DNA from 3 places in the Aeribacillus sp. FSL k6-2211 genome. Region 2 is predicted to be linked to each of the others. Evidence: riboswitches for the same ligand, from Rfam matches in the RefSeq annotation. Region 2 holds a riboswitch; each other region holds the start of a gene.
The links. A riboswitch is a leader RNA that binds a small molecule or an ion and turns the genes downstream of it on or off. The one in region 2 is predicted to bind thiamine pyrophosphate.

Region 1 (4,274 bases), 680 kb from region 2:
GCCACCGCCATCGCCCTGCGTTCCTCCGCTTTAGCTTGCGCGATGTTTTTGTCCGCTTCCGCTTGATCTGTCTGCAGGATCGCACCGATGTTTTTGCCGATATCAACGTCCGCGATGTCGATGGATAAAATTTCAAAGGCTGTTCCTGAATCGAGTCCTTTGTTTAAAACTGTTTGCGAAATCATATCAGGGTTTTCCAGCACTTTTTTATGATCATCAGAAGAACCAATGGTGCTGACAATTCCTTCACCTACACGTGCGATAATCGTTTCTTCCCCGGCACCACCAACAAGCCGGTCAATATTGGCTCGCACCGTGATGCGGGCTTTTGCTTTCACTTCAATTCCGTCCATGGCAACCCCTGCAATAAACGGGGTTTCGATTACTTTCGGATTTACGCTCATTTGAACGGCTTCAAGCACGTCTCTTCCCGCTAAATCAATCGCAGCACAACGTTCAAAGCTCAATTCAATATTAGCTCTTTCAGCTGCAATTAATGCGTTGACAACTCGATCGACATTTCCTCCTGCCAAATAATGGCTTTCCAATTGATTCGTTGTGACATCAAGGCCGGCTTTATGCGCTTTAATTAACGGATTGATCACTCGACTTGGAATGACTCTGCGCAGCCTCATTCCAATAAGAGTCAAAATACTGATGCGAACGCCAGCTGCCAGAGCTGAAATCCAGAGCATAATCGGCACAAAAGAGAACAAGATGCCAAGCAAAATAAGACCTAATACGATAAGACCTAGTAAAAGAAAAAATGTTACGTCCATGTGATATACCTACCTCCTATTCATTTTCATTAATAGCTCTTACAACAATTCGTGAGCCTTCTACTTTAACAATTTTCACTTTTTTTCCTTTCTCAATATACGTTCCTTCTGTCACAACATCCAATCTTTCCTCTCCATCGGTCATTACTGTTCCTGCCGGTCGTAAAGCAGTCACAGTTACACCCGTTTTCCCAATTAAATCTGTACGATTTTGATTGGATACATAACCTTTCTCCGTGCTGATTGAATCATTTAAAATAATTTTTTTAAACCATTTCATACGCTTACCAATCACCTTTGACATGATGAATATTGTGAATATCGAAATGGAACCGGCAATAAAAAGAGAAACCGCCATATGTCCTATATGATCAGCTGCTAAAAATAAACTTAAAAGGACTGAAAGAAAACCGATTGCTCCAATAATTCCTCCTGGAACAAACAACTCTGCAATTATAAGCAGTACCCCAAGCACGAACAAAACAACCGTTTCCAATCCCGCAAGCCCTGCAATAAAATGACCGAAGAAAAACAAAAACAGTGCCAATAGTCCAATAAAACCAGGAATGCCAAACCCAGGAGTGTACAATTCTAACACAAACCCTAAACCGCTAATCGTTAATAATATCGGAATGGTATACATGTTTGTTACAAAACGGGCTATTTTTTCAGCAAACGTCTCCTCAGTCTCCTGGACTTTTGCACCTTCCATTCCGATCGATTTCAAAAGCTTTGCCCGGCTTTTGGCGATGCCTTCACCATACCCGACTTCCATCGCTTGTTTTGCTGTTAATGTTAGTAATTCTCCTTTTTCTGCACCATATTCGGGCATATCCAAGCTGCTGTCTACCATCGCCTCAGCGAACATAGGGTCTCTGCCATGAACCTCAGCAGCATTTCTCATCTCTGCTTTCCAAAACGATTGCACTTTTACTTCTGCAGCATTGCCATTGGAGTCAATGACAGCCGCTGACCCAATGGTACCGCCAGGATGGTAATATATTTGATCAGCCCTTAATGCTATATAAGCCCCTGCGGAAATCGCATGTTTATTTACATAAGCGATTGTTTTGATATCTGTATCCATAATCATTTTGCCTATTTCTATCGCTGCCTCTAAAGCACCGCCAGGAGTGTTCAATTCAAAAACAATGACATCCGCCTTTTCTTTTTCCGCCTCCTGAATGGATCGTTTAATAAAATGCACCAATCCTTTTTCAATTGTATTTTCAATCGGAATAAAATAAACTGTTTTCCCTTCAGCTGATTTGGCATCAAAAGACGCACAAATAATCGACAAGATGAGCAGCAGAGCGCAAATAGCGAAAAACTTATTGTTTGATTTCAGGCCTCTCCCCCCTTATTTTTTGCCTAATATTATTACGGACAATTGTGCAGAAAGTTTCAAAAATCAACAATTCTGCAAACAAACATGAAACGAAAAAATATTTTCATTATTTTTCATATTATGTTACTATTAAAAAAAATATATAACCATCTACTAGGGGTGTCCAATTAGCTGGACTGAGAGAAGAACGCGCCTGAAGTTCTTCAACCCTTTGAACCTGATCTGGATGATGCCAGCGTAGGGAAGTAGGTAGCGGGAGTATTTTATTGCCTTCTTTTTCTATATTGAATTGATCGGGTTCGTGCTAAAGCGAACCCGTTTTTATTTTTCACGTCCCATCTCCCCTCCTATTTTTCTATGCACATCTTCAGATAAAAAAATGGAGGAGGAGAAAAATGAAACATTATTTCGAAAACATGCAGTTTCCAGCAAGCAAAAAAATTTATGTGACTGGGTCGAGACCCGATATTCGGGTTCCGATGAGGGAAATTCAATTAACTCCCACGAAAACGGAAGCGGGAACGTTTGAAAATGAACCTGTAAAGGTTTATGACACGAGCGGTCCCTATACAGATCCTGATTTTCAGGCAGATATTCATAAAGGTTTGCCGGCTGTGCGCAAACAGTGGATTTTAGACCGTCATGATGTTGTAGAATATGACGGGCGCCAGGTAAAGCCTGAAGATAATGGATTTCGCAATTGGGAAGATCACAATATTGCCACACCTTTTCATCGAAAGCCTTTCAAAGCAAAAAAAGGTGCTGTCGTTACACAAATGCACTATGCAAAAAAGGGGATCATCACCCCAGAGATGGAGTTTGTGGCGATTCGTGAAAACATGGATCCTGAATTCGTTCGTCAAGAAGTCGCTGCCGGCAGGGCCATTATTCCGTCCAACATTAATCACCCGGAAAGTGAACCGATGATCATCGGCCGGAACTTTCATGTAAAAATTAATGCCAACATTGGCAATTCAGCTGTAACATCGTCAATCGAAGAAGAAGTTGAGAAGATGCTTTGGGCCATCCGCTGGGGCGCTGACACAATTATGGACCTGTCAACAGGAAAAAATATTCATGCAACAAGAGAATTTATCATCCGCAACTCGCCCGTGCCGGTTGGAACCGTCCCGATTTACCAAGCGCTCGAAAAAGTAAATGGCGTTGCTGAAGAGTTAACATGGGAAATTTACCGTGATACATTAATTGAGCAAGCAGAACAAGGGGTCGATTATTTTACTATACATGCCGGCGTGCTGCTTCGCTATATCCCTTTGACCGTCAAACGGACGACCGGAATCGTATCCCGCGGCGGTTCGATCATGGCGCAGTGGTGTATGGCGCATCATCAAGAAAACTTTTTATACACTCATTTTGAAGAGATTTGCGAAATTTTAAAAACATATGATATTGCCGTTTCATTAGGTGACGGCTTGCGTCCCGGATCTATTCGAGATGCCAATGATGAAGCGCAATTTGCCGAATTGAAAACGCTCGGTGAATTGACGGAAATCGCCTGGAAACATGATGTCCAAGTCATGATCGAAGGCCCTGGGCACATTCCGATGCATAAAATTAAAGAAAATGTTGATTTAGAAAATGAAATTTGCAAAGGGGCTCCTTTTTATACCCTCGGTCCATTAACGACCGATATTGCTCCCGGCTATGATCATATTACGTCAGCCATTGGAGCAGCCATGATCGGCTGGTACGGAACGGCCATGCTATGTTATGTAACTCCGAAAGAGCATTTAGGCCTTCCCAATAAAGAGGATGTGCGCCAAGGTGTTGTTGCTTATAAAATTGCAGCCCATGCCGCAGATTTGGCAAAAGGGCATCCAGGCGCCCAAATAAGGGATGATGCTTTATCAAAAGCCCGTTTTGAATTTCGCTGGAACGACCAATTTAATCTTTCTCTCGATCCTGAACGGGCACGCGAATATCATGACGAAACTTTGCCGGCAGAAGGAGCGAAAATTGCCCATTTTTGTTCTATGTGCGGTCCAAAATTTTGCTCGATGAAAATTTCCCACAATTTAAGAAAAATGGCCGGTTCAAGTGATTCTGATTTCGTTCAGGAAGGTTTGAGGCAAAAAGCAAAAGAATTTATAGAGGGCGGGTCATCCCTTTATCGATAAATAATTTTC
Region 2 (4,274 bases):
TTTCCATTCCATGGTATACAGAAGAAACCGTGAAAACAACTGTGCACATGATCGAAGATTTCCTCATTCCGATTTTATCAAAGACGTCGTTTCATCATCCTCGTGAGTTGGCTGAATCGTTTCGTTTTATTCGCAGAAATTATATGGCAAAAGCGGCTTTGGAAGGTGCCGTGTGGGATCTATATGCAAAACAGCAAAATATACCTCTTTCACAAGCTCTCGGGGGAATGAAAAAAGAAGTTGAAGCTGGGGTGAGCATCGGTATTCAGCCAACAATAAAAGATTTAATCAGTCTTATTGAACAATATCAGGAGGAAGGATACAAGAGAGTAAAAATAAAGATTAAACCAGGTTGGGATATTGAAGTAGTTAAGGAAATACGGAAGCATTTTCCGAACTTGGATTTAATGGCTGATGCGAACAGTGCCTATACATTAAAAGATATAAATCATCTAAAACAATTGGATGAGTTTCAATTAATGATGATTGAGCAGCCTCTTGCGCACGATGATATTGTGGATCATAGCAAACTTCAAAAAGAATTGGACACACCGATCTGTTTAGATGAAAGTATTTGTTCCTTCGAAGATGCTCGAAAGGCTGTTGAACTTCGAAGCTGCAAAATTATGAATATAAAAATCGGCCGTGTTGGCGGTTTGACAGAAGCAAAAAAAATCCATGATTTTTGCAAAGAGCAAAATGTTCCAGTTTGGTGCGGAGGGATGCTTGAATCAGGGATTGGACGGGCCCATAATATAGCCTTAGCGACACTTGAACAATTCACACTGCCAGGAGATATATCCAGTTCATCTAAGTATTGGGAAGAAGATATTATTGAACCGGAAATATCGGTTTATAATGGAAAAATTGCCTTGCCTGATAACCCGGGGATCGGTTTTCATGTAAGCCGTGAAAAATTAAAAAAATACACTGTTGAAACGAAAGTATTTACCCTATAAACAAAATTATCCTCTGCATGTTTTGCAGAGGATGATTTTGTTTATTTTACAACCAATCTTGGCGCCGCCATAATGAGAATAACAGTAACGACAGCGCATAATACAAAGGCTCCTATCATCGTAATGCCGTTTACGATCAAAGAATAAACGACCGCTGACATTCCTTCTGGTGCATATTCTCCGAAGAAAAAGACACCGCTGATAAAATGCCAAAAATAACGTGCAAAAGCTCCGATGAAGACGCCAAAGATGATGAAAACAAGAGCAGAGCTTTTCTTTCCATCTTTCAGCTTATTTTGAATAGTTTTGCTGAAAAGACCGGCTAAACCGATAAAGGAAAAAGCTAGAAAATAGTCGATGAAGCCTTGAACAGGCGTCAGGATGTATGCATCACCTAATACAATTTGCAATAATCCCCATAAAAAGCCGGAAATGAAGCCAATCTTTGCACCGGATCGAAACGATAATATGAGTACAGGCACCATGGCAATGGATATAGAAATGGCTGATGATAATTGAATGGAAGGGAGAAGATCAAGTATAACTGCCAATGCTGCAAAGATTGCTGCTTCTATTAATAGTAATAAGCGATTTTTTTCCAAAAATAAAACCCCCTGTATATTATTTGCTATCAACAAATATCCATAAGGGGGAAAAAGGCTGTATCATGGATCAGTATACTTCCACATCCCTACGCTAGCATTAACTAACAGGTTCAAAGGGTCTGGACGAAATATCCGTCCACTCTCAGCATATAGCTCCCCTTGTGGATCTGTTGATATTCGAATCTTATGTCTATCATAATAGACTATAAGAAAATTGTCATTCTTTTTTCGCTATATTCAAATAAATTTAAACACGATAAAGCTGAAATGCAGCCTTTGGACAAAAAGTAATGAAAAAAGGGCGTTAACAATAAGAACTTTTTTCAGAATGGGGGTTTTGGTTTGAATCTTAAACGTGAGCGTTATGAAGTAGTGGATGTGGTGCGGGGGGCTGCGATATTTGGCATTTTACTTGTGAATATGGCGCATTTCAGCTATCCAGATGTATATTTATACCAAATAGGCAGCGAAAATTTTTTTACTGAAACATGGAGAACATGGGATTTTCTAACGAAAAATATTTTGGAAATATTTGTACAAATGAAGTTTATTACAATGTTCTCATTATTGTTCGGATTTGGAATCATCATCATGGAGGAACGGGCTTTAGGAAACGGCAGGAACTTTGTTTCTATATATATACGCAGACTGGTGGTGCTTTTTGTATTTGGACTAATTCATTCATTTTTCATTTGGGATGGAGACATTTTAATGGATTATGCTGTGCTGGGGTTTCTTCTCCTTTTTTTCCGGAAGTGTTCCTGGAAAACCCTTTTGGTATGGACTGTATGTTTATTTAGTTTATATTTGCTCCTTATTGGTTTGATGACGGCTGTATCCAATGGTGAGGATGCTTTAGTCCAAAAAAGAGAGCAGGCTGCCTTATTGGAAGAGGAGGCAAGAAACGCAATCCATTCATATCAAAACGGAAGTTTTACTGATATTTTCCATCAGCGTATTCATGATCGGCTTTTTTACATGTCTATGTCTGGCTTGTGGCCTTTTCAACCGCTTGTCTATATAATAAACATGCTCCCATATATCAGCATGTTTTTAGTTGGCATGATATTTGCGAAACAAAAGCTTTTTCAAGAACCGGAGAAGCATCGAAGGTTATTAACAGCCATCTGGTTTTTCGGGCTTATCATTGGGCTTCCGTTAAATATTTTTGCGGTCACCGCTAAAAATAGTTTTTACATGGTGTTCGGTGCACCATTTCTCATGTTGTTTTATGTGATCTCTCTCATATTTTTATATTTTCACCCAATCTGTCGGCAAATTGTTAAGAAGATTGCGCCTGTTGGACGCATGTCATTGACAAATTACATCATGCAATCTGTTATTTGTACATATCTTTTTTATCATTACGGATTGGGATTGTACGGTAAAGTATACCCCTTCGCCGGTTTTTGGCTTGCACTCGCAATTTTTGCCGTGCAGCTTATCATCAGCCATATTTGGTTTAAATATTTTCAATTAGGGCCGTTGGAGTGGGTATGGAGAACAGCGATGTATTTCAAGCGCCAGCCTATTCGCATGAAAAAGGAAGTTTCGAAGCATAATAACAGATCAAGATGAATTGTAAAAATGTAGTTTCAAATCTCAGATTTTGAGTTTATGATAGCTCTTTCTTTTTGAAAATAATTTATAGTATGATGGAACAAAGGAGTGTCTAGGCAACATGTTTCTACAAGCAATTTTTATTTTTTTGCTGCAATTATTGTATGTACCAGTATTGACGATCCGAACTATTTTGTTAGTGAAAAATCAAACAAAGGCTGCTGCTGGTATAGGTTTGCTAGAAGCAGCGATTTATATTGTCGCTTTAGGAATAGTTTTTCAAGATTTATCTAATATTTACAATATTAGTGCATATATTATCGGTTTTGGTGCAGGGCTGTTGTTGGGCGGTGAACTGGAGAAAAAGCTGGCTTTTGGATATGTAACATACAATGTGAATTTAATGGATAAAAATTCCGGATTAGTCAAAAAATTGAGGGAGGCTGGTTTTGGGGTTACGGTCTTTCAAGGAGAAGGAATGAATTCGATTAGGTATCGTTTGGAAGTTGTTGCTCAACGCTCTCGGGAGGAAGAATTTTTAAACCTTGTCAATGAAATAGAACCAAAAGCGTTTTTAAGCTCGTATGAAATTCGTTCTTTTAAAGGTGGATATTTAACAAAAGCGATGAAAAAGCGGGTAAAGCGTTTAGAAAAAGGACGAACATAACGGTCGAAGGGAGGGTGAAGCGTGGATATATTTGCAAAAATTGCTGAGGATCGGATCAAAAAGGCATATGAAGAGGGAGAGTTTAAAGAACTTCCCGGGATGGGGAAGCCTCTCCCGCATGACGATTTGTCTGATATTCCGGAAGAACTCCGAATGGCTTATCGTCTTTTGAGAAACGCCGGAATGGTCGATCAAGAAAATGACTTGAAAAAGGAACTATTAACTATTCAAGATTTACTAAAATGCTGTGAAGATGAAGCCGAAAGGAAAAAATTACAACAAAAGCTGTCGGAAAAACAATTAGCATTGGAACGAATCGTGAAGAAAAGGAATATATTCAACACACCTGCATCTCAATTTTATAAAGATAAAGTTTATAAAAAGCTTATTTGACGTTTTCGAAAAAGAATGGTGCCTTTATTTTCGCCATTCTTTTAAATTTGCTGTTTTTTCAAGGCTTCTCTATGGAAGACATAATATAAA
Region 3 (4,274 bases), 1.9 Mb from region 2:
TAAGCTTCCAAGGGCAAACAGGCGGCAGTATTCGATTAAATAAAGATAATCCTGCTCCATAAAAAAGCGAAATTTGTCGATATCCAGCGTCCCATTGCCGATTCCTTGAACAAACGGATGATGGTAACTCGCTTCCCAAATCGGTTTTGCAGTTTTATACAATCGGTCTGTAAACATTTGAATTACCCCTTTCGCAGCTTTTGTAATTGTCATCGTTTTTTCTGATACCAATCAAATAAAAACGCGATCAGCGATTTTGTAAATGTTTTTAATTGGGGGATGGACAGCTTTTCATTCACCGAGTGTGCATCTTCAAGCGTGCCCGGTCCATATAAAACGACGGGAATTCCCGCTTCACTCAGCCAGCCGCCGTCTGTCACAGTAGGGGACATCGTCAGCTTTGCTTCCTCATTAAATGCCAGTTTATGTGCTTTTTGTAATGTTTTCACTCCGAGTGAATGTTCGTCATATGAAAAAGCTGGGAAAATTTCTCCTCGATCTTCAATCATCGATGTGCCGCCCCATTTAAATTTCGGAGGATATTTCCGAAGCCATGGATCAGCCATTGCAACATGATGGATATGTTCTTCAATTTCCCGGATCACCTCTACATAATGCTCTTCCGGGTAATAGTGAACGGTAATCCAAAGGGAACATTTATCGGCCACAAAAGCGGCGTGCCTTCCACCTTCAATCACTGCAGGATTAATTGTGGCAGAACCAGGCGGAAAGCCTTTGCTCGTTTTCATCACTGCCCAATGCTGTTCAAGCTCTCGCAGTCCTTCAATAATTTTCATCATTTTTTCAATCGCGCTTGCCCCAAAAAGCTTCCCGCCGGCATGAATCATTTGTCTTCTCGTGCCATCGTGAAATGTCTCGGGGCTTTCAATTGTAATCCAGCCCGTGATCACCCCGCCCTGCCCTTGTATTTCACAGTTGCTTGAATCGACAACGATGGCAAAATCAGCTCGATATCCCCGGTCGCAGCACGATTTTGTTCCTGCTTCGCCTACTTCTTCACCGACGACGGACTGAAAAATGATATCCCCTCCCGGCTCAATGCCGTTTTCTTGCAGCAGCTTTAATGCAAACAGACTGGCAGCCATTCCCCCTTTCATATCCGCTACACCGCGTCCATATATGTAATCCCCTTTAACCGTTGCCTCAAAAGGAGGCGTTAGCCATTCTTCTCCCTCTTCGATTGAAGCGACATCAATATGCCCGTTAATAATTAAACTGTGGTAATTTTCTGGATCTTTTCCTTTTTTCGTTCCTACTACGACTGGATCTTGTTCATATAAATCCCATTGATCAATGGAAAAGCCGATGTCTTCCAAATATGAGGCGACATACTTTTGAGCCTCTTTTGCATTTCTTGCCGGAGGGCTTGGCGTTTCAAACGATACGAGTGTTTTTAGAAGATTCAGAAGTTCTTCTTCCCTTTCATCAATTTGCTGAAATAGCGTTTGTAACACGTTGTCTCCCCTTTCTTAACATTTTGTTTTGAAAAATGGTTTGCCAACCAGCCTTGTAATGCAAAAAGCCCGTTCCCAATATAAGGGAACGGGCAAGTATATACAAAACCCATAGACAGGTTTCGATATTACTGCACCACTTCCCTACGCTAGTATGATCTAGATCAGGTTCAAAGGGTCAAGGCACACGCCTTTCTCAGCCTTTCGGCTCCCCTAGTGGTATGTTAATATTATGAAATTTTCATTTAATTTCATTAAATCATAAAATATAGAAAAATACAAGCTAACGGTTAATTGATTCTTTTTGCTGTCTTTAATAATTCACGATAACCAATTCGAGTAAATTGCAAATGTTGATCAATATAATTAGCCTTTTTCAAATGCTCGATCGATTGTTCAGAAAAACTGCCGCTAATTTCCTGAAACCTTTGATTAATTTCCACTAACGAATGATTTAATATAAAATCTGCATCAAGCAGCAGGACAATCCGCTCGATCTCAGGATCTCTTTTTAAAATCAAGTTGGCAATCCGGCCTTTCATGAATGCTAGCTCTTGTTGAAGCTTTGAAGCTTCATCCTCTTTTTCTCTAATTTTGGCTCGGTACTTTTGTTTTTCTTCCTCTTCGATACCGGCTTTTGTTAATAGCTCCTCCAACAATTGCGTTTTATCAAGCTCCAGTTTATTTAATTGCTGTTCTTTTCGCGCCATTTCTGTTTCATCAGGCAGCTTTTCGTTTTGAATAGGCTCTTTTCGTTCTTCTTTCATCTTTATCATATAGTCTATTTTCCGATAGACAAGGAAGGCGAGAACAACTAAACATCCATTTAATAGCAGAGATATAAAACGCACGACGACGTCGTTAAATGCAAGCAAATAAAATAGGAAAAGGATAACGATGACAGCCAAAAGCACCTTTAATAGATTCATAATGGAAAAAGTTTGTGATTGTTTTGCCATCCACCTATGCTCCTTTTTGTTCAAACTAGCATCATTTATTATAGCATGTTGTGATTTGGAATGTGAATCATTTCTTTAGGATTGAGAGCTGGAAAAAGGATGTCAGATGAATGGTAAATGGAGATGCTTATCTTTTGAAAGCTTCGAAGCAATAAAAACAAGTCCTTTCAAAGCCGGAAAGGTATTTTTCTAAAATGAAAAACCACCTGCAATGTTTTGCAGATGGTTGAATCATTCAGCGTTTTCTGTTTCCGCTAACACCCGATTAACACGTTTTTCCAGCATTTTCATTCCGCTTCCTCCTGCTTGGAAGTGGCGAAGAATGCCGTTTTTGTCAAAAACATAATATGCAGGTACATATTGATTTTCAAAAGCATCGGTTAATTTATGTTCGTTGTCAACAAAGATCGGTTGCGTAATCCCGTGTTCTTCCGCTACTTTTTTAATATCATCAATATCTAAATCCTTTTCGGAGCGAGGCATATGAACAGCTACTACGTTCAGTTTATCTTTATATTGATCGCGGAACTCATTTACTTTCGGCATTGCTTCTTTACACAAATGGCAGCTGATTGACCAAAAATGGATTAATGTTGGTTTTTCACCGATTAATTGCTCTTTCGTTACTTCGCCATTCAGCCAAGTTGTTGCTCCGACTAATTCAGGCATTGGCTCACGTAATTTCATTTCCGCTTCCTCCTTGAAGAATGAATATCAAAAAAATAATCGTTTGAAAAAAGGCCTAACGTACTGCTAGGCCCTTTGAATGAAAAGCTTCATTATACTTTAAGCGTTTCTTGACCAGGCTTCCAGTTTGCTGGGCAAAGTCCGCCAGTTTGAAGCGCTTGAAGTACACGCAATGTTTCATCAACATCGCGGCCAATGTTGTTATGGAATACTGTTTGATATTGAAGTTCGCCTTCTGGATTGATGATGAACAATCCGCGAAGAGCAACTCCTTCTTCTTCGATTAAAACGCCGTAGTCTCTTGATACTTGATGATTTGTATCTGCTGCAAGCGGATATTTAATATCGCCTAAACCGTTCTCTTCGCGAGGAGTTTTAATCCAAGCTAAGTGTGTGTGAATTGTGTCAGTTGATACACCAATCACTTCTGCATCAAGATCTTCAAATTCTTCATAACGGTCAGAAATAGCTGTGATTTCAGTTGGACAAACGAAAGTGAAGTCCATTGGATAAAAGAAAAGAACTGTCCATTTTCCTTGTTTCATGATTTCTTCCAAGCTTACTTTACCAAACTCTTTGTTTGGCAAAACGGCATCCATTTCAAAACGTGGAGCTTGTTTACCAACCAAACGCTCTGCCATTATGTAACCCTCCATTTTAAAATTTTATTTTAAAGGAAACTTTTTGATCGTTTCCTTCAAAAACAAATGAGAATGAATTGAGTATTTTCTCAATATCCTTCCTCCGATTACTATTATATATAACAACAAAATTTTAGTCAATTTTAAGTAATAATTAATTTAAATAATTTGTTTTACATTTTCATTGCGGTGAAGAGAACAATAATACTATTTCCAATTTTCGCCGCTATCATTAAAAAAATGTAACAATCATTGAAAATTCCTTTTTCTATGCTAAACTTTCAACTGTACATTCAGTTTAACACGATCCCGTCAAATAACCAAATGATTGGCTTGAAAAGAAAGGGGAAATGGTTTTGAACTTTTTTGAATCTATTGATTGGGCTGATCTGGCTTTAAAATCAGGAGAAGTTTTGGCCAAGCTTATTGGAATTTACATTGCATATATTATCGTCAAATCAATCGGCAATAAAATTATTCACAAAATGTTTGAGGGGCTTGAGAATCGGAAG

Region 1: it holds a riboswitch for thiamine pyrophosphate, as region 2 does, so the genes downstream of both, thiC (phosphomethylpyrimidine synthase ThiC) here and thiT (energy-coupled thiamine transporter ThiT) in region 2, are expected to answer to the same signal.
Region 3: it holds a riboswitch for thiamine pyrophosphate, as region 2 does, so the genes downstream of both, NSU19_RS07730 (acetylornithine deacetylase) here and thiT (energy-coupled thiamine transporter ThiT) in region 2, are expected to answer to the same signal.

What each region holds. Positions count from the first base shown of each region.
Region 1 is NZ_CP150190.1:2,779,677-2,783,950, forward strand. Features, by position in the region: gene floA (flotillin-like protein FloA) at 1-779, opposite strand, end outside; gene NSU19_RS13440 (NfeD family protein) at 796-2,079, opposite strand; TPP riboswitch at 2,273-2,388, shown strand; gene thiC (phosphomethylpyrimidine synthase ThiC) at 2,523-4,265, shown strand.
Region 2 is NZ_CP150190.1:3,459,349-3,463,622, reverse strand. Features, by position in the region: gene menC (o-succinylbenzoate synthase) at 1-959, shown strand, start outside; gene thiT (energy-coupled thiamine transporter ThiT) at 1,001-1,561, opposite strand; TPP riboswitch at 1,631-1,734, opposite strand; gene NSU19_RS16775 (DUF418 domain-containing protein) at 1,907-3,142, shown strand; gene NSU19_RS16770 (DUF2179 domain-containing protein) at 3,246-3,791, shown strand; gene NSU19_RS16765 (DUF1992 domain-containing protein) at 3,813-4,184, shown strand; gene NSU19_RS16760 (hypothetical protein) at 4,226-4,274, opposite strand, start outside.
Region 3 is NZ_CP150190.1:1,581,166-1,585,439, reverse strand. Features, by position in the region: gene tenA (thiaminase II) at 1-177, opposite strand, end outside; gene NSU19_RS07730 (acetylornithine deacetylase) at 210-1,475, opposite strand; TPP riboswitch at 1,600-1,700, opposite strand; gene NSU19_RS07725 (hypothetical protein) at 1,766-2,434, opposite strand; gene NSU19_RS07720 (TlpA disulfide reductase family protein) at 2,666-3,121, opposite strand; gene NSU19_RS07715 (peroxiredoxin) at 3,214-3,762, opposite strand; gene NSU19_RS07710 (mechanosensitive ion channel family protein) at 4,113-4,274, shown strand, end outside.